4 regions of the Mesorhizobium sp. P2_F7 genome follow, and region 4 is predicted to be linked to each of the others. Evidence: predicted binding sites of a transcription regulator. Region 4 holds the regulator's gene; each other region holds the start of a gene.

The links. Region 4 encodes PhoB, which activates phosphate uptake and scavenging genes when phosphate is short. Its sites were predicted from a motif close to TGTCATNNANCTGTCAT; they were not measured.
Region 1: a site for PhoB is predicted at 1,778-1,794, ahead of AC1DZ8_RS06360 (alkaline phosphatase D family protein). Genes of this name have one in related genera too.
Region 2: a site for PhoB is predicted at 1,291-1,307, ahead of AC1DZ8_RS22675 (BtaA family protein). Genes of this name have one in related genera too.
Region 3: a site for PhoB is predicted at 2,864-2,880, ahead of AC1DZ8_RS12035 (acid phosphatase). Genes of this name have one in related genera too.

Annotation. Positions count from the first base shown of each region.
Region 1 is NZ_JBFUFA010000002.1:219,532-223,830, forward strand. It holds gene AC1DZ8_RS06350 (TetR/AcrR family transcriptional regulator) at 1-256, opposite strand, end outside; gene AC1DZ8_RS06355 (MFS transporter) at 330-1,613, shown strand; gene AC1DZ8_RS06360 (alkaline phosphatase D family protein) at 1,866-3,440, shown strand; gene AC1DZ8_RS06365 (hypothetical protein) at 3,618-3,896, opposite strand; gene typA (translational GTPase TypA) at 4,094-4,299, shown strand, end outside.
Region 2 is NZ_JBFUFA010000007.1:162,635-166,933, forward strand. It holds gene AC1DZ8_RS22670 (hydantoinase B/oxoprolinase family protein) at 1-1,212, shown strand, start outside; gene AC1DZ8_RS22675 (BtaA family protein) at 1,356-2,603, shown strand; gene AC1DZ8_RS22680 (class I SAM-dependent methyltransferase) at 2,600-3,265, shown strand; gene AC1DZ8_RS22685 (HigA family addiction module antitoxin) at 3,371-3,679, shown strand; gene AC1DZ8_RS22690 (serine hydrolase domain-containing protein) at 3,710-4,299, opposite strand, start outside.
Region 3 is NZ_JBFUFA010000003.1:477,526-481,824, forward strand. It holds gene petA (ubiquinol-cytochrome c reductase iron-sulfur subunit) at 1-543, shown strand, start outside; gene AC1DZ8_RS12025 (cytochrome b) at 560-1,903, shown strand; gene AC1DZ8_RS12030 (cytochrome c1) at 1,927-2,799, shown strand; gene AC1DZ8_RS12035 (acid phosphatase) at 2,925-3,620, shown strand; gene AC1DZ8_RS12040 (alpha-hydroxy acid oxidase) at 3,787-4,299, shown strand, end outside.
Region 4 is NZ_JBFUFA010000002.1:577,499-581,797, forward strand. It holds gene pstB (phosphate ABC transporter ATP-binding protein PstB) at 1-338, shown strand, start outside; gene phoU (phosphate signaling complex protein PhoU) at 380-1,084, shown strand; gene phoB (phosphate regulon transcriptional regulator PhoB) at 1,101-1,790, shown strand; gene AC1DZ8_RS08185 (ROK family transcriptional regulator) at 1,821-3,056, opposite strand; gene xylF (D-xylose ABC transporter substrate-binding protein) at 3,324-4,299, shown strand, end outside.

The DNA of each region.
Region 1 (4,299 bases), 360 kb from region 4:
CGTCGAAACGCTCCCAATATTCACGGTCATATTGCCTCAGGTAAGAAGCGGCCAATTCGTCCTTGGAGGGGAAGCTGCGATAAAGGCTGGGCTTGGTGACGCCGGCGCGCTTGACGATCTCGTCGACGCCGATCGCCCTGATGCCGCGGCGGTAGAACAGGTCGTAGGCCACGTCGAGGATCTTCTTGGCAGCCGTGGGCGGCGACGGTGCGTGAGCGTCGCTGATCGTCAGTTCAATATTTTTGTCCGTTGGCATTGTGTGACTCGATTGACGTGTTACCGATCGGTACGTATACATGTCCCCGTCCTGCAACGTACCGGTCAGTAACATGATAGCTCAATCCCGTCCCTTTGGCCAGCGCTACGCTTTCGTCGTGGTCGGCGTCATCTTTCTCTGCCTGCTGATCGCAGCCGGTCTGCGTTCGGCTCCCTCCGTGATGATGCTGCCGCTGGATAAGAGCTTTGGCTGGGGGCGCGACACCGTTTCGATTGCCGCTGCCATCGGCATCTTCCTCTACGGTCTGACCGGGCCGTTTGCCGCCGCGCTGATGGAGCGGATCGGCCTGCGCCGCACGCTGCTCGCCTCGCTGGTGATCATGTCGGGCTCGACCGCGCTCAGCCTGCTGATGACCGAGCCGTGGCATCTGTTCCTCACCTGGGGCGTGTTTTCCGGCATCGGCTCGGGCGCCGTCGCTACCGTGCTCGGCGCCACCATCGTCAACCGTTGGTTCAAGACCAATCGCGGCCTAGTCATGGGGCTGATGTCGGCCTCCAGCGCCACCGGCCTGCTGGTGTTCCTGCCGCTGCTTGCCTCGCTCGCCCAGTCCGGCGGCTGGCAGCCGGTAGCCATCGCTGTCTCTGTCGCCACCGCCTGTCTGCTGCCGCTGGTCTGGCTGCTGGTGCCGGAGCGTCCGGCTTCGATCGGCATGGTGCGCTATGGCGCCGAGGCCGATGACGTGCCGCCCGTGTCGCCGGCCTCGCAAGGCAATTTCCTGGCGCATACGCTGAACACGCTGCGCCGCGCCGCGGGCACCCGCGTCTTCTGGTATCTATTCGCCACCTTCTTCATCTGCGGCTTCACCACCAACGGGCTGGTCGGCACGCATCTGATCTCCTTTTGCGGCGATATGGGCATCGGCGAAGTGCAGGCCGCCGGCCTGCTGTCCCTGATGGGCATATTCGACCTGATTGGCACGACTTTGTCGGGCTGGCTTACCGACCGCTTCGACCCGCGCAAGCTGCTCGGCGTTTATTACGGCATACGCGGCCTGGCGCTGATCTATCTGCCCTATTCCGGCTTCTCGGCGACCAGCCTGATCATCTTTGCCGTGCTCTACGGTCTCGACTGGATCGCCACCGTGCCGCCGACGCTCAGGCTCGCCAACGAAGCCTTCGGCGACCGCAGCGGTCCGATCGTGTTCGGCTGGATCGTCGCCGGCCACCAGGTCGGCGCCGCCGCCGCCGCTGCCTTCGGCGGCACAATGCGGGAATTGCAGGGCAACTACGAACTGGCCTTCCTGATCGCCGGCATGACGGCGATTGTGGCGGCTTGTCTGTCGCTGCTGATCAATACGAGCCGGCCGGCTTTCGATCCGGAACCGCAAGCGGCCTAAGGCGTGTCGATATTCAGGTGAGGCCGGCCTGCAAATGATGGCTTCCTGCGCTTCCGGTGCTCACGTACGAAAAGTACGCTCCGCTCCGGTTCACGGAAACCAACATTTTCGGCTCGGCCTGACCTGAATCTCGAAACGCCTTCGCGGCCACTGCTGCTGTTGATTGTTATCAAAACTTCATCTTTCCGAGATGCGGCTGAAACATTGAGGCTGGAGCTTGGTGGCGGACGTTCAAGCCATCAGGAGACAGCCATGAACAAGATCTCGTTGACCCGCCGCGCCTTCGTCACATCGGCGAGTGCGGCCGGTCTGCTCGGCGCATCGGGCCTCGCTTTGCCCTATTATTCGCGCGCCAGCCAGCGCCCGGCCTTTACCCATGGCGTCCAGTCCGGCGATGTCGATGCCTCGAGCGGCATGGTGTGGACGCGCACCGATCGTCCGTCGCGCGTCATGTTCGAGATATCGTCGACGGAGAATTTCGCCAATGCCACCCGGCTGGCGCCGCTCGACACCTCGCCGGCCAGCGACTTTACGGTCAAGCGGCTGCTCACCGATCTCGCTTCCGACCAGGACATCTTCTACCGCATGACGGCCGCCGATCTCGCCGACATCAATGTCGTCTCCGAGCCGATCGTCGGCCGTTTCCGCACCGCACCCGCCTCGAAGCGCGACATCAAATTCGCCTGGTCGGGCGACACGGCCGGCCAGGGATGGGGCATCGACGAGACCGGCATGAAGACCTACGCCACCATCGCCAAGCACACGCCCGACTTCTTCCTGCATTCCGGCGACACGATCTATGCCGACGGGGCCATGAAGGATGAGGTCGACCTGCCCGGCGGCGGCAAATGGAAGAACGTCGTCCTCATCGACGGCAAGCGCAAGGTCGCCGAGACGCTGGACGAGTACCGCGACCAGTGGAAGTACAACATGATGGACAGACATGTGCTCGCCTTGAGCGCCATCTGCCCGACCTTCTACCAGTGGGACGACCACGAAGTGCTGAACAACTGGTCGGATTCGAAGAATCTGAGCGCTGACAACCGCTACACCGAAAAGTCCATCCATGTGCTGGCGGCGCGTGCGGCGCGCGCCTTCCATGAGATGACGACGATCCGCTACGAGCCGTCGGAACCTGGCCGCGTCTATCGCAAGATATCCCACGGGCCGCTGCTCGACGTGTTCTTCCTCGACATGCGCTCCTATCGCGGCCCCAACGGCCCGGACATGCAGGACACGATGACGCCGGAGTCCCGTATGCTCGGCGAACAGCAGACGAAATGGTTGAAGCGCGAGCTGGCCAATTCCAAGGCGACCTGGAAGATCATCGCCGCCGACATGCCGCTCGGCCTCGTCGTCTGGGACGACGGCACCAAGAAGGTCGGCGCGGAAGCCGTCAGCAATGGCGACAACGGCCTGCCCAAGGGCCGCGAGCTCGAGATCGCCGACCTGTTGCGCTACATCAAGAACGCCGGCATCACCAACACGGTGTGGCTGACGGCCGACGTGCACTACACGGCCGCGCACTACTACAACCCCGACAAGGCGCAGTTCCAGGACTTCAACCCGTTCTGGGAATTCGTCTCCGGCCCGATCCACGCCGGCACGTTCGGCCCCAACGATTTCGACATGACGTTCGGCCCGGAGCTGAAATTCATCAAGGCGCCGACCGCCGAACAGGGACAGAACCTGCCGCCGTCAGCCGGTCTGCAGTTCTTCGGGTTGGTGGATATTTCAGGGGCTACAGAGCAGCTGACGGTGCGGCTGGTGGATCGCGACGACAACGAGCTTTACAAGGTGACGCTGGATCCGGTGCGCTCGGCTTAGGGGCGGGATAATCTCCCCCCTTGAGGGGGAGATGGCCGCGAAGCGGTCAGAGGGGGTCGGTTCGACCGGCCTCAACCTTCAATCGCAGCGCAGGAGGTAGGCGCTTCATGCGAGACGACCCCCTCTGTCGCCTTCGGCGACATCTCCCCCTCGAGGGGGGAGAGGGGTCAGCGGCCGTCAATCCGGATAGCAAACCGTTGGAATCTTTGGCCAAACGGCGCTGTCGCAGCCGGCGGCCTGCTGCTTCTGCCTGAACGACGCGCTGACCGGGCCGGTGACCACGGGGTCGACGCCGTCAGGGGCGTCGGCGAACATCTGCTCGGCCGTCTGGTCGGACGACGAAGCGGGATTGGCTTCCTTAAGCGTCGCGGCCGATTGGGCAGCATTGGCCGCCAGCAGGGCGGCGAATGCGACCGAAGCGATGAGTGGCCAAAATCGGTTGAGTTTGTCGGTCATGAATTTCGAACTGCCCGGGCCCCGAAAGGTTCCCACCTTGGTTAACAAAACCATCTCACACCGAGATGCTTAAGATTTGATGAGTATTTGGTGATGCGCCTCCTCTTTCGCAATTGCGAAAAACCCTGTATGAGCCGCGCAACCGAAAGAGGCGGCGCCTTTTGGCCTGCTGCCTGCAACGCTCCCGAGACCACAACATGAAAATTCGTAATATCGCGATCATCGCGCACGTCGACCATGGAAAAACCACCCTCGTTGACCAATTGCTGCGGCAATCCGGCTCCTTCCGCGACAATCAGCGCGTCGCCGAGCGTGCCATGGATTCCAACGACCTCGAAAAGGAACGCGGCATCACCATCCTGGCTAAGGCGACCTCGGTCGACTGGAAGGACACCCGCATCAA
Region 2 (4,299 bases), on a different contig from region 4:
GAAATCCTGTTCTGGGCGGCGTCACGCGGCCATCATGCCGACATTGGCGGCACCGCACCCGGCTCGATGACCCCGCTCGCCACCACCGTCGACGAGGAAGGCGTGCTGTTCGACAATTTCCGCGTTGTCGATCGCGGAAAATTCCGAGAGGCGGAGCTGCAAACGCTGCTCACCGACCACCCCTACCCCGCCCGCAATCCGCACCAGAACATCGCCGACCTAAAGGCGCAGATTGCCGCCAATGAAAAGGGCGTGGCGGAACTGCGCAAAATGGTCTCCCATTTCGGCCTCGATGTCGTCGAAGCCTATATGGGCCATGTCCAGGACAATGCCGCCGAAAGCGTTCGCCGTGTGCTGGAAAGGCTGTCTGACAGCTCGCAGTATGAATACCCGACCGACACCGGCCAGGTGATCAAGGTGAAGATCACGGTCGACCGGCAAAAGCGCGAGGCGACCGTCGACTTCACCGGCACCTCGCCTGTCATGAAGAACAATTTCAACGCGCCCGAACCCGTCGCTCGCGCCGCCGTGCTCTATGCATTCCGTGTCATGGTCGAGGACATGATCCCGATGAATGCCGGGTGTCTGCGGCCCATCAACATCATCATCCCTGACGGCTGCATGCTGAAGCCTAGCTATCCCGCAGCCGTTGTCGCCGGCAATGTCGAGACCTCGCAGCATGTCACCAACGCTCTGTTCGGCGCCATGGGCGCCATGGCCAATGCGCAAGGCACGATGAACAACCTGACCTTCGGCAACAAGCAGTACCAGTACTACGAGACCATCTGCTCGGGCTCGCCGGCCGGGCAGATGAACTCCGGTCGCGGCTTTGCCGGCACGTCAGGGGTTCACACCCACATGACCAATTCGCGCCTCACCGATCCGGAGGTGCTGGAACTGCGCTTTCCCGTGCTGCTCGAGGATTTTCATATCCGCCAGGGATCCGGCGGCAAAGGCAAATGGAGCGCCGGCGACGGCACCAAGCGCACGATCCGCTTCCTCGAAAAGATGGAATGCGCCATCCTGTCATCGCACCGCAATCGGCCGCCGCAAGGCCTCGACGGCGGCGGCGATGGCGAGGTGGGCTCGACCAAGGTGCGGCGACAAGACGGCAGCATCGAGACGTTGATGGCCTGCGACCAGACCGTGCTCGACGCCGGTGACGCGGTCATCCTGACGACGCCGACGCCGGGAGGGTTTGGCCAGGATTAATGCACATCGCCCAAAAATTGTTCATCCGTTTTGGGAAAACGACTTGCATCAAAACAACAAGCTCAAGCGTCAACAGCCTGTCACTGGCCTGTCATGACGCTGCGCTACCCGCTTGCGCCAAAGCAAATGGGGAATCATTAGCCATGACGGACGTTTCGGCAGATCTGGTCTTTCGCCGTGGCAAGGAAGTTGGAAAAGCTGTCTACCAGAACCGGCCGCTGTCGAAGGCCGGCCTTTCCGAACGGCTGTTTGCGCTCCTGTTTTCCGGCCTCGTCTACCCGCAGATCTGGGAAGACCCTGAAGTCGACATGGAGGCCATGCAGCTTGGCCAGGGTCACCGCGTCGTCACCATCGCCTCAGGTGGCTGCAATATCCTGGCCTATCTCACCCGGTCGCCTGAACGCGTCGATGCGGTCGATCTCAACGCCGCCCATATCGCCTTGAACCGTATGAAACTGGAAGCGGTGCGGCATCTGCCTTCGCAGGGCGACCTGTTCCGCTTCTTCGGCGCCGCCGACACCAGCCACAATTCGGAAGCCTATGACCGCTTCATCGCACCGCATCTCGATCCGGTCAGCCGCCATTACTGGGAGCACCGCAACTGGCGCGGCCGCCGGCGCATCACCGTCTTCGACCGCAATTTCTACCAGACCGGCCTGCTCGGCCTGTTTATCGCCATGGGCCATCGCACCGCCAAATTCTTCGGCGTCGACCCCGCAGGCATCATGGCGTCGAAGAGCATCGCCGACCAGCGCCGCTTCTTCAACGAAGAGCTGGCGCCGGTCTTCGACAAGAAGCTCTTGCGCTGGGCGACGTCGCGCAAGGCCTCGCTGTTCGGTCTCGGCATTCCGCCGGCACAGTACGATTCGCTGATCACCTCGGGCGACGGCTCGATGGCCAGCGTGCTGAAGGCCCGGCTGGAGAAGCTTGCTTGCGATTTTCCCTTGAAGAACAACTACTTCGCCTGGCAGGCCTTTGCCCGCCGCTATCCCAATCCGGGCGAAGCCGCCCTGCCCGCCTATCTCGAAGAGGCCAACTACAAGGCGATTCGCAACAATGTCGATCGCGTCGGCATCCACCACGCCAATCTGATCGAATTCCTGGCCGGCAAGGACGCCGGGACCGTCGACCGCTTCATCCTGCTCGACGCGCAGGACTGGATGACCGACGACCAGCTCAACGCGCTGTGGTCGGAGATCACCCGCACCGCCTCGATCGGCGCCCGCGTCATCTTCCGCACCGCCGCCGAACCCAGCCTGCTTCCCGGCCGCGTCTCGACGTCGCTGCTCGACCAGTGGACCTACGAGGACGAGGCTTCGCGCGACTATTCGGCCCGCGACCGCTCGGCCATCTATGGCGGCTTCCACCTCTATGTGAAGCGCGCCGCATGAGCACGAGCGAGCTGCCGGCCGACCATGCCCAACTGATGGACGGCGTCTATCGCTGGCAGCGCCACATCTATGACCTGACCCGCAAATATTACCTGCTCGGCCGCGACCAGATGATATCGGATCTGGATGTGCCTGCGAAAGGCACAGTACTCGAGCTCGGCTGCGGCACTGGCCGCAACATTGCGCTTGCCGCTCGCCGCTATCCCGACGCGCGGTTCTTCGGCCTCGATATTTCAGCCGAAATGCTGGAGACCGCCAGCAAGGCGATTGGCCGCGAAGGCCTTTCCGGGCGCGTCGTGCTGGCCAGAGGCGACGCCACCGATTTCGATGCCAAAACGCTGTTCGGCGTCGGGCAATTCGACCGCATTTTCGTGTCCTACTCGCTGTCGATGATCCCTGGTTGGGAAAAGACGGTTTCGGCAGCGCTCGCCGCACTTGCGCCTGGTGGTTCCTTGCATGTCGTTGACTTCGGCCAGCAGGAAGGCCTGCCGCGCTGGTTCCGGACCGTGTTGCGCGGCTGGCTCAAGAAATTCCATGTCGCGCCGCGTGAATCGCTACGCGAAGTCCTGGAATCGGAATCTCGGCGAACCGGCACAAGCTTCCGTTTCCGCACGCTTTATCGCGGCTACGCCTGGCTGGCGGTGATCAAGACGGCAGTCTGATATTCTGAATTTTGCAATTTGAAGGCATAATAGCAGCCGACTATCAGCGAGGATGGTCGCGTCGCATTTCCATCTCGACGCTCACAGCCATATGTGAGGCAACACATGTTGATGACCGCACGCAAGCCTGCAACGGTTGGCGAAATCCTTGCGGAAGAATTCATGCAGCCGCTTGGCCTTACGCAGGCGGCCTTGGCCGAGGCGATGGGGGTCCAGCGCAAGCATGTGAACGAATTGTGCAACGACCGTCGCAACGTGACGGCGGCGACCGCGCTCATTCTGGCACGAGTGTTCGGCAACAGCCCGGATTTCTGGCTGAACGTCCAACGCCGCAACGACCTTTGGCAGGTCATGAACTCGCCCGACGAACGGGCGCGTGTCGATCGCGTAAGGCCTTTGCCGACCGCCGCATGAGGAGGCTCTGCGGCGACCGGCGTCCGATAGCTAATGTAGCGCCTTGACCAACGCGCCAAGCATCACTTGCGGCCGGTAGCCGAGCTTGGCCGGGGTCAGCCCGAGCCGCACCACCACCAACTGCTCCGACGGGATGATGGCGACCGTCTGGCCGTCATGGCCCTCCATCCAGTAGGTGTCCTTGGGCAAGCCGGCGGCGACGCCGGCGCCGGGATTTTCTTCGTCGCCCGGCGCTTCGATCCACAACTGGCCCTTGCCGTAGACTTTCGAAGCCGACGCCGGCTCGCGCATCCAGTCGACGAAACCGGCCGGCAGAATCTGATTGCCGTTCCACACGCCCCCTTGCAGCAGGAACTGGCCAAAGCGCGCCCAGTCATGGCCGGTGGCGTAGAGATAGGATGAGCCGACAAACGTGCCCTGCTCATCGGTCTCGAGCACCGCGCTCTGCATGCCCAGCGGCGCAAACAGCGCGGTCCGCGGCCAGGTCAGCGCCTTCGCCTTATCGCCGATCGCATCCTGCCACAGCCGCGACAACATCACCGCCGTGCCGCTCGAATAGGAAAACACCTTACCCACGTCGCCGGTCAGCGACTTGGATTCGGCGAAGCCCGCCATGTCAG
Region 3 (4,299 bases), on a different contig from region 4:
CAGGATCCCAACCGTCGTGATTTTCTCTACGTCGCCACCGGCATGGCCGCAGTGGTCGGCGCAGGGGCCGTCGCCTGGCCGTTCATCGACCAGATGCGCCCCGATGCCTCGACGCTGGCGCTGGCCTCGGTCGAGGTCGATGTTTCCTCGCTGACCCCTGGCACGTCGCTGATCGTCAAATGGCGCGGCAAGCCGGTCGTGGTGCGCAACCGCACCGAGCAGGAGATGAAGGACGGCGAGGCCGTCAACCTTGCCGATCTCAAGGATCCGATCGCCCGCAACGCCAATCTGCCGGCCGATGCGCCGGCGACCGACGCCAACCGCACCACGCCCGGCAAGGAAGCCTGGATGGTGATGGTGCAGGTCTGCACGCATCTGGGCTGCATTCCGCTCGGCCAGGAAGGCGATTTCGGCGGCTGGTTCTGCCCGTGCCACGGGTCGCAATACGACACCGCCGGCCGCATCCGCAAAGGCCCGGCGCCGGAAAACATGGCTGTGCCGGTATTCAAGTTCATTTCCGATACCAAAATCCTTATCGGTTGAGGCAGGGGATATTTCGATGAGCGAGGGACACTCGACCTATACGCCCAAGACCGGTATCGAACGCTGGTTCGACGCCCGCATGCCGCTGCCGCGCATGGTCTATGACAGCTTCATCGCCTATCCGGTGCCGCGCAACCTCAACTATGCCTGGACCTTCGGCGGTATCCTGGCGATCATGCTGGTGGCGCAGATCCTGACCGGCATCGTGCTGGCCATGCACTATACGGCCGACACCAATCTCGCCTTCAATTCGGTCGAGAAGATCATGCGCGATGTGAATTCGGGCTGGCTGTTACGCTACATGCACTCCAACGGCGCCTCGTTCTTCTTCGTCGCCGTCTACATCCACATCTTCCGCGGGCTCTATTACGGCTCCTACAAGGCGCCGCGCGAGCTGCTGTGGATCCTCGGCTGCATCATCTACCTCTTGATGATGGCAACCGGCTTCATGGGCTATGTGCTGCCCTGGGGTCAGATGAGCTTCTGGGGCGCTACCGTTATCACCGGCTTCTTCAGCGCCATTCCGCTTGTCGGCGACTGGATCCAGCAGCTGCTGCTCGGCGGTTTCGCCGTCGACAATCCGACGCTCAACCGCTTCTTTGCGCTGCACTATCTGCTGCCGTTCATGATAGCTGGCGTCGTTGTGCTGCACGTCTGGGCGCTGCATGTGGTCGGCCAGTCGAACCCGACCGGCATCGAGGTCAAGTCGAAGACCGACACCGTCGCCTTCACCCCTTACGCGACCATCAAGGACGCGTTCGGCATGATCGTGTTCCTGTTCTTCTTCGCCTATTTCGTCTTCTACCTGCCGAATTTCCTCGGCCATCCGGACAACTACACGGTCGCCAACCCGTTGAAGACGCCGGCCCATATCGTGCCCGAATGGTACTTCCTGCCGTTCTACGCGATCCTGCGCGCCATCACCTTCAACATCGGGCCGATCAACTCTAAGCTCGGCGGCGTTCTGTGCATGTTCGGCGCTATCGTCATGCTGTTCCTGGTGCCGTGGCTCGACACCTCCAAGGTACGCTCGGCGGTTTACCGGCCCTGGTACAAGCTGTTCTTCTGGCTGTTCGTGGCCGATGCCGTCCTGCTTGGCTGGCTGGGCTCGCAGCCGGCGGAAGGCGGCGGTCTGCTGACCCTCGTGATAGGTGAGGTCTCGGGCAACTACGTTGGCTACGCTCAAGCGGCGACGCTGTTCTACTTTGCCTTCTTCCTCGTCATCCTGCCGGTGCTCGGCCTGATCGAGACGCCGCGCAGACTGCCGAATTCGATCACCGAGGCGGTGCTGGAGAAGAACAAGGGTGCCGGTGGGGGACATCCGGCGGGTGCGACCTCCGCGCCGGAAACCAAGGGCTGAGCGAGAATCTAAGGGGATTTGGCATGAAAAAGATTCTCACCTCGCTCGCCCTGCTCGGCCTGTTTGCCGGCGGCATCGGGTCCGTCGGCAGCGTGGCTATTGCCGCCGAAGAGGCACACAACCCGGCAGCGCCGACGCATTTTCCGATCGACGAGCCGAAGGAAATGGACTGGAGCTTCGCCGGTCCGTTCGGCACCTATGACAAGGCGCAGTTGCAGCGTGGCCTGAAGGTCTACAAGGAGGTCTGCTCGGCCTGCCATTCGATGAATTTGGTGTCGTTCCGCACGCTGGAAGGTCTTGGTTATTCGGAGGCGCAGGTGAAGTCCTTTGCCGCCGAATACACCATCCACGACGGTCCCAACGATGCCGGCGACATGTTCGACCGCCCGGGCAAGCCATCCGACTATTTCCCGGCGCCGTTCGCCAATGAGGCGGCGGCCGCTGCCTCCAACGGTGGCGCTGCTCCGCCCGATATGTCGCTGCTGGCCAAGGCACGCGGCGTCGAGCGCGGCTTTCCGCGCTTCGTCTTCGACATCTTCACCCAGTATGCTCAAGGCGGCCCGGATTACATTCACTCGCTGCTCACCGGCTACGACCAGACGCCTCCGGCCGGCATGGTGATCCCGGAAGGCACGCACTACAATCCGTACTTCATGTCCGGCGTGTCGCTGAAGATGCCCAAGCCGCTCTCCGACGGCCAGGTCACCTATGATGACGGCTCGCCGCAGACGGTCGACCAGTATTCGCGCGACGTCTCCGCCTTCCTGATGTGGGCCGCCGAGCCGCATATGGAAGACCGCAAGAAGACCGGCTTTCGCGTGCTGGTGTTCCTGCTTCTGTTCGGGACGCTGATGTATCTGACCAAGCGCAAGGTATGGGAAGGCGTGGCGCACTAAGCGCCACCAGCCAAGTCAAAAAAAGGGCGCCGAGAGGCGCCCTTTTGCTTTTGCGGAGGCGGCTTGTCACATGGCGGTCACTGCAGCTGGCGATCCTGTGACGCCCTCATCAAAGGATCGCACCCATGAAAAGATATGCATCGCTCGCGGCAGGACTGCTGCTGCTCATCGCCGGCTCGGCCGCCCAGGCCGAAGACGCAAAACCCTTCGTCACCAACAAGGATGTCGACCTGACGATGATCCTGCCGCCGCCGCCGGCCAACGATTCGGCCGAGACCAAGGCTGAGCTCGGCGCGGTGCTGACGCTGCAGGTGACGCGCACGCCCGAAATGGAGGCCAGCGCCGTTGCCGACGCCGAGGAAGACGTCTGGCGCTTCACCAATGTCATGGGGCCGAACTTCAACAAGGAAAAGCTGCCGAAATTCGCTGCCTTCTTCGATCGTGTGGTGGCCACTGAAGGCGCCGTCGTCGATCCGGCCAAGGATGTCTGGAAGCGGCCGCGTCCGCACCAGCTTAGCGGCCTCGTCAAGCCGGTGGTCAAGCTGTCGAGCTCCGGCTCCTGGCCTTCGGGTCATGCCACGGTCGGCACCATGATGGGCATCATTCTCGCCGATATGGTTCCGGAAAAGCGCGCCGAGATTATGGCCCGTGCGGCCGAATACGCCCACAACCGCGTGGTCGGCGGCATCCACTATCCGTCCGATGTCGAGATGGGCAAGATTTCCGGCAGCGTCATCGCCGCCGTCTTGCTCAACCGCGACGACTTCAAGGCCGAGTATGACGTGGCCAAGGCCGAGCTGCGTTCCGACCTCGGTATGTAAGCTATTCCCAACAATCGGTTTTCGACGGGAAGGGGCGCCAGAGGCGCCCCTTTTTCGTTTATGCCTGTGGCCAAGAGGCAGTTCGGCAATTCGCCCGTTGGCATGGCGGCATCCGATTGATATTCGACGCAGCGAGCTTGTCTTGCCATGGCAATGGAAATCGATGATGCGGCTACGCGACTGTCACAACTTTTCCGATTTCCGCCGCATGGCGCAGCAGCGGCTGCCCGGGCCGATCTTCAACTACATCGACGGCGCGGCGGACGACGAGGTCACCTATCGCCGCAACACCGAGAGTTTCGAGCACTGCGACCTCGTTCCCAATGTGCTGCGCGGTGTCAGCGAGATCGACATGTCGGTGACCGTGATGGGCCAGAAGCTGGCAATGCCCGTCTATTGCTCGCCGACCGCCTTGCAGCGGCTGTTCCACCATCAGGGCGAGCGCGCGGTGGCCAAGGCTTCGGCCAAATTCGGCACTATGTTCGGCGTCTCCTCGCTGGGCACGGTCAGCCTCGAGGAAGCGCGCAAGATCAGCAGCAGCCCGCAGGTCTACCAGTTCTATTTCCACCGTGATCGCGGCCTCAACCGGGCGATGATGCAGCGGGCCAAGGCGGTAGGCGTCGAGGTGATGATGCTGACCGTCGACAGCATCACCGGCGGCAATCGAGAGCGCGACAAG
Region 4 (4,299 bases):
GCCTGCAGGAACCCGGCACCGGCCTGTCCGGCGGCCAGCAGCAGCGCCTGTGCATCGCGCGCGCCATCGCGGTGTCGCCGGAAGTCATCCTGATGGACGAACCGTGCTCGGCGCTCGACCCGATCGCCACCGCCCGCGTCGAAGAGCTGATCGACGAACTGCGCCAGAACTACACGATCGTCATCGTCACGCACTCGATGCAGCAGGCGGCGCGCGTGTCGCAGCGCACGGCGATGTTCCACCTCGGCTACCTGGTCGAGGAGGGCGCCACCGACAAGATGTTCACCAACCCCGACGACAAGCGCACCCAGGACTATATTACCGGCCGCTTCGGCTGAGCCGTCCAGCGGTTGAATTTTCAGGCACGAGGACCAGGATCATGGGTGAACATACCGTCGCTTCCTTCGATGAAGAACTGGGGCAGATCAGCAAGCTGATCCGCGACATGGGCGATCTGGCCGGGTCGATGGTCAGCGGCTCGACCAAAGCGCTGCTCAATTCCGACAATGCGCTGGCGCAGCGTGTCGTTTCCGATGACGCCATCATGGACGCGCGCCAGCGTGAACTCGACGACCGCGCCATCACGCTCATCGCCAAGCGCCAGCCTATGGCCAACGATCTGCGCGCCGTGGTCGGCTCGATCCGCATGGCCGGCGACCTCGAGCGCATCGGCGACCTCGCCAAGAACATCGCCAAGCGCGTCGGCACCGTCGGCCTCAGCGTCACGCCGCGCGACCTCTCGCACTCCATCGATGCGATGGCGCAACTGGTGCTGATCCAGGTGCAGGGCGTTGTCGAGGAGTATGCTGCCGCCGATGCCGCAGCGCTGGCGAAACTCCGGAATGAGGACGAACGCATCGATGTCAAATACACGTCGGTGTTTCGTGAGCTCTTGACCTACATGATGGAAGACCCGCGCAACATCACAGCCTGCACGCATCTCCTGTTCTGCGCCAAGAATCTCGAGCGCATCGGCGATCATGTCACCAACATCGCCGAAAATGCCTATTATGTGCTGACCGGCCAGCAATTGCCCGCCAATCGCCCGAAGCAGGACGAGACGGCGATGGCCACATCGCCCTGATAAAGGTGAACCGCTGATGATTGCGCCACGCATCATGGTCGTGGAGGATGAGGAGCCGCTGGGCGTGCTGCTCCGCTACAACCTCGAATCCGAAGGCTACCAGGTCGAGGTGGTGACACGCGGCGACGAGGCCGAAATCCGGCTGCAGGAAAATGTTCCAGACCTGCTGGTGCTCGACTGGATGGTGCCGGCGGTATCCGGCATCGAGCTCTGCCGGCGTCTACGCATGCGGCCCGAGACCGAGCGGCTGCCGATCATCATGCTGACCGCGCGCGGCGAGGAGAGCGACCGGGTGCGTGGCCTGTCGACCGGCGCCGACGATTATCTGGTCAAGCCGTTCTCGACACCGGAATTCATGGCGCGCGTGAAGGCGCTGCTGCGCCGTGCCAAGCCGGAAGTGCTGTCCAGCGTGCTCAAGGTTGGCGACATCGTGCTCGARCGTGAATCGCATCGCGTCTATCGCAAGAAGAGCGAGATCAGGCTCGGGCCAACCGAGTTCCGGCTGCTTGAATTCATGATGCGCCACCCCGGCCGAGTGTTCTCCCGCAGCCAGCTGCTCGACAATGTCTGGGGCGAAACGATCTACATCGACGAGCGCACGGTCGACGTGCATGTCGGTCGCTTGCGCAAGGCGGTCAACAATGGCCGCATGCCGGACGTGATCCGCACCATCCGCGGCGCCGGCTACGCCATCCGCGAAGACTAGAGCCCGGCGCGCCGGGCCGTCGCCGGCCTCTCAGGCGACGTGCTTGCCGGTCTTCGCTTGAATGCCGGGCGCGAAAATCTCCTGGTCGACGAAGCCGAGCGCGCGCATGGCGCAGCCTTCGCGGATCAGCGGCAGTTCGTTGGGCTCGGTGTCGAAGGAAATCGATTTCGAGTGCTGGCCGCCGGCGGTCTGGGCAATCGCCTCGCGCAATGCCGGCTCGATCAGGTCGAAGGCGGCGGCGCTGACACCGACCATGGCGACAGGAGCGGGGTCGATCAGCGCGAACAGGCTGCCGAGGCCGAAGCCGAGCGCCTCGCCCGCCTTTCGATAGGCTTCGCGCTCGGGGCCATCGGTCTCGCGGGCGCGTGCGGCAAGCGCCCGCATGTCGGCGTCGCCGACATCGACCGGTTCGGCATCCTCGCTCATCATTCTGGCGCTGCGCCAGATGGCGTAGTTGCCGGCATAGGCCTCGACGCAGCCGCGCCGCCCGCAACGGCACAGCGCGCCGCCGGGACGGTGGATCATGTGGCCGAACTCGCCGCCGGACGAATGGGTGCCGGTGAACAGTTCGCCCTTCAGCACCAGCCCCATGCCGATGCCGTGCGAGAGCAGGATTGCGATGAAATCGTCGCGGTACCGCTCAGGCTGGCGCCATTGCAGCGCCACCGCCATCATGTTGCAATCATTTTCCATGGTGGCCGGAATGCCGAATTCCGCTTCCAGTATGTCGGCGAAGGCAATGTCGGTCAGCGGCGTGATCGGCGACCACAGCATGGCACGCGCCTGCGAATCGGTGATGCCCTGGATGCCCATGGCAATGCGGGCGACGCTCCGGACATCGAGGTCGGGGTCTTCGAGCCGGCGCCGGACAATCGCTACGCATTCGCCGATCAGCTCGTCGCGCGGCATGGTCAGCGTGTCCAGCCGGCGCTGCTCCTCGGCGACCACCTGGCCGGCATAGTCGATGACGGTGACGGAGAGGAAATTCAGCGACAGCACCACGGTCATCACCGCCGCCGCTTCCGGGTTGAGGCCAAGGCCGACCTGCGGCCGACCGCGTTTCAGCGCGCCGGTCTCGCCGGGCTTGCTTTCGACCAGGATGCCTTCCTGGATCAAATCGGAAGAGATTGCCGATATGGTCGAATGGCTGAGGCCGGTGGTCGCCGCAATCTCGGTCCGCGACGGCTGGCCGGCCCGGCGCACGGCCGAGATCACCATCGCACGGTTGCGACGGCGCAGATCGTCGTGGCGGATTCCAATCGACATCTTTTCGTTTCCTCCCGGTCCCCTCGCGCCATGATAGTGGAGGCGGTCAGGGACGCCACGCAAATATTGGCAGAAGCCGGCTGCGCTGTCATTGTTTATTGCGGGCCTCGAAAAAAATCGGCCGGGCCATCAGAATCCATCAGAATCGATGTTGACAGCGCCTCGCCGTTGGACCAGTATTTTTTCGAGGCTCGAAAAAATAGAGCCTCTGTGTGCCGGCCTTCGGGCCAGTTTTGTCGCGCCGCGCGCGGCGCAGGGAGGATTAACATGAACAGATTTGCAGCCGCCATGCTGGCGGGTGTCGCCATGTCGCTGACGCTGGTGTCGGTCGCGCAGGCGAAGGACAAGGTCATCGGCGTCTCGTGGTCGAACTTCCAGGAAGAGCGCTGGAAGACCGACGAAGCGGCGATGAAGGCCGCGATCGAAGCTGCCGGCGACAAGTACATTTCCGCCGACGCGCAGTCCAATCCCGGCAAGCAGCTGACCGACGTCGAAAGCCTGATCTCGCAGGGCGCCAATTCGCTGATCATCCTGGCGCAGGATGCCTCGGCCATTGGCCCGGCGGTGCAGAAGGCGCTGGACGAAGGCATTCCGGTCGTCGGCTATGACCGCCTGATCGAGAACAAGGACGTCTTCTACCTGACCTTCGACAACAAGGAAGTCGGCCGCATGCAGGCCCGCGAAGTGTTCAAGGCAAAGCCGGAAGGCAACTACGTCTTCATCAAGGGCTCGGGCTCCGACCCGAACGCCGATTTCCTGTTCTCGGGCTCGATGGAAGTGCTCAAGGAAGCCATCGACTCGGGCAAGATCAAAAATGTCGGCGAGGCCTATACCGATGGCTGGCTGCCGGCCAATGCGCAGAAGAACATGGAACAGTTCCTGACTGCCAATGACAACAAGGTCGATGCCGTGGTCGCGGCCAATGACGGCACCGCCGGCGGCGTTGTCGCCGCGCTGACGGCGCAGGGCCTTGCCGGAACGGTTCCGGTCTCCGGCCAGGACGGCGACCATGCCGCTCTGAACCGCATCGCGCTCGGCACGCAGACCGTGTCGGTGTGGAAGGATGCGCGCGAACTCGGCAAGAACGCCGCCGAGATCGCCTCGCAGCTCGCCGACGGCAAGAAGACGAGCGACATTGCCGGCGCCAAGGACTTCACCACGCCTGGCGGCAACACCGTCAAGTCGCTGTTCCTGACCCCCGTCGCGATCACCAAGGACAACCTCAACGTCGTCATCGACGCCG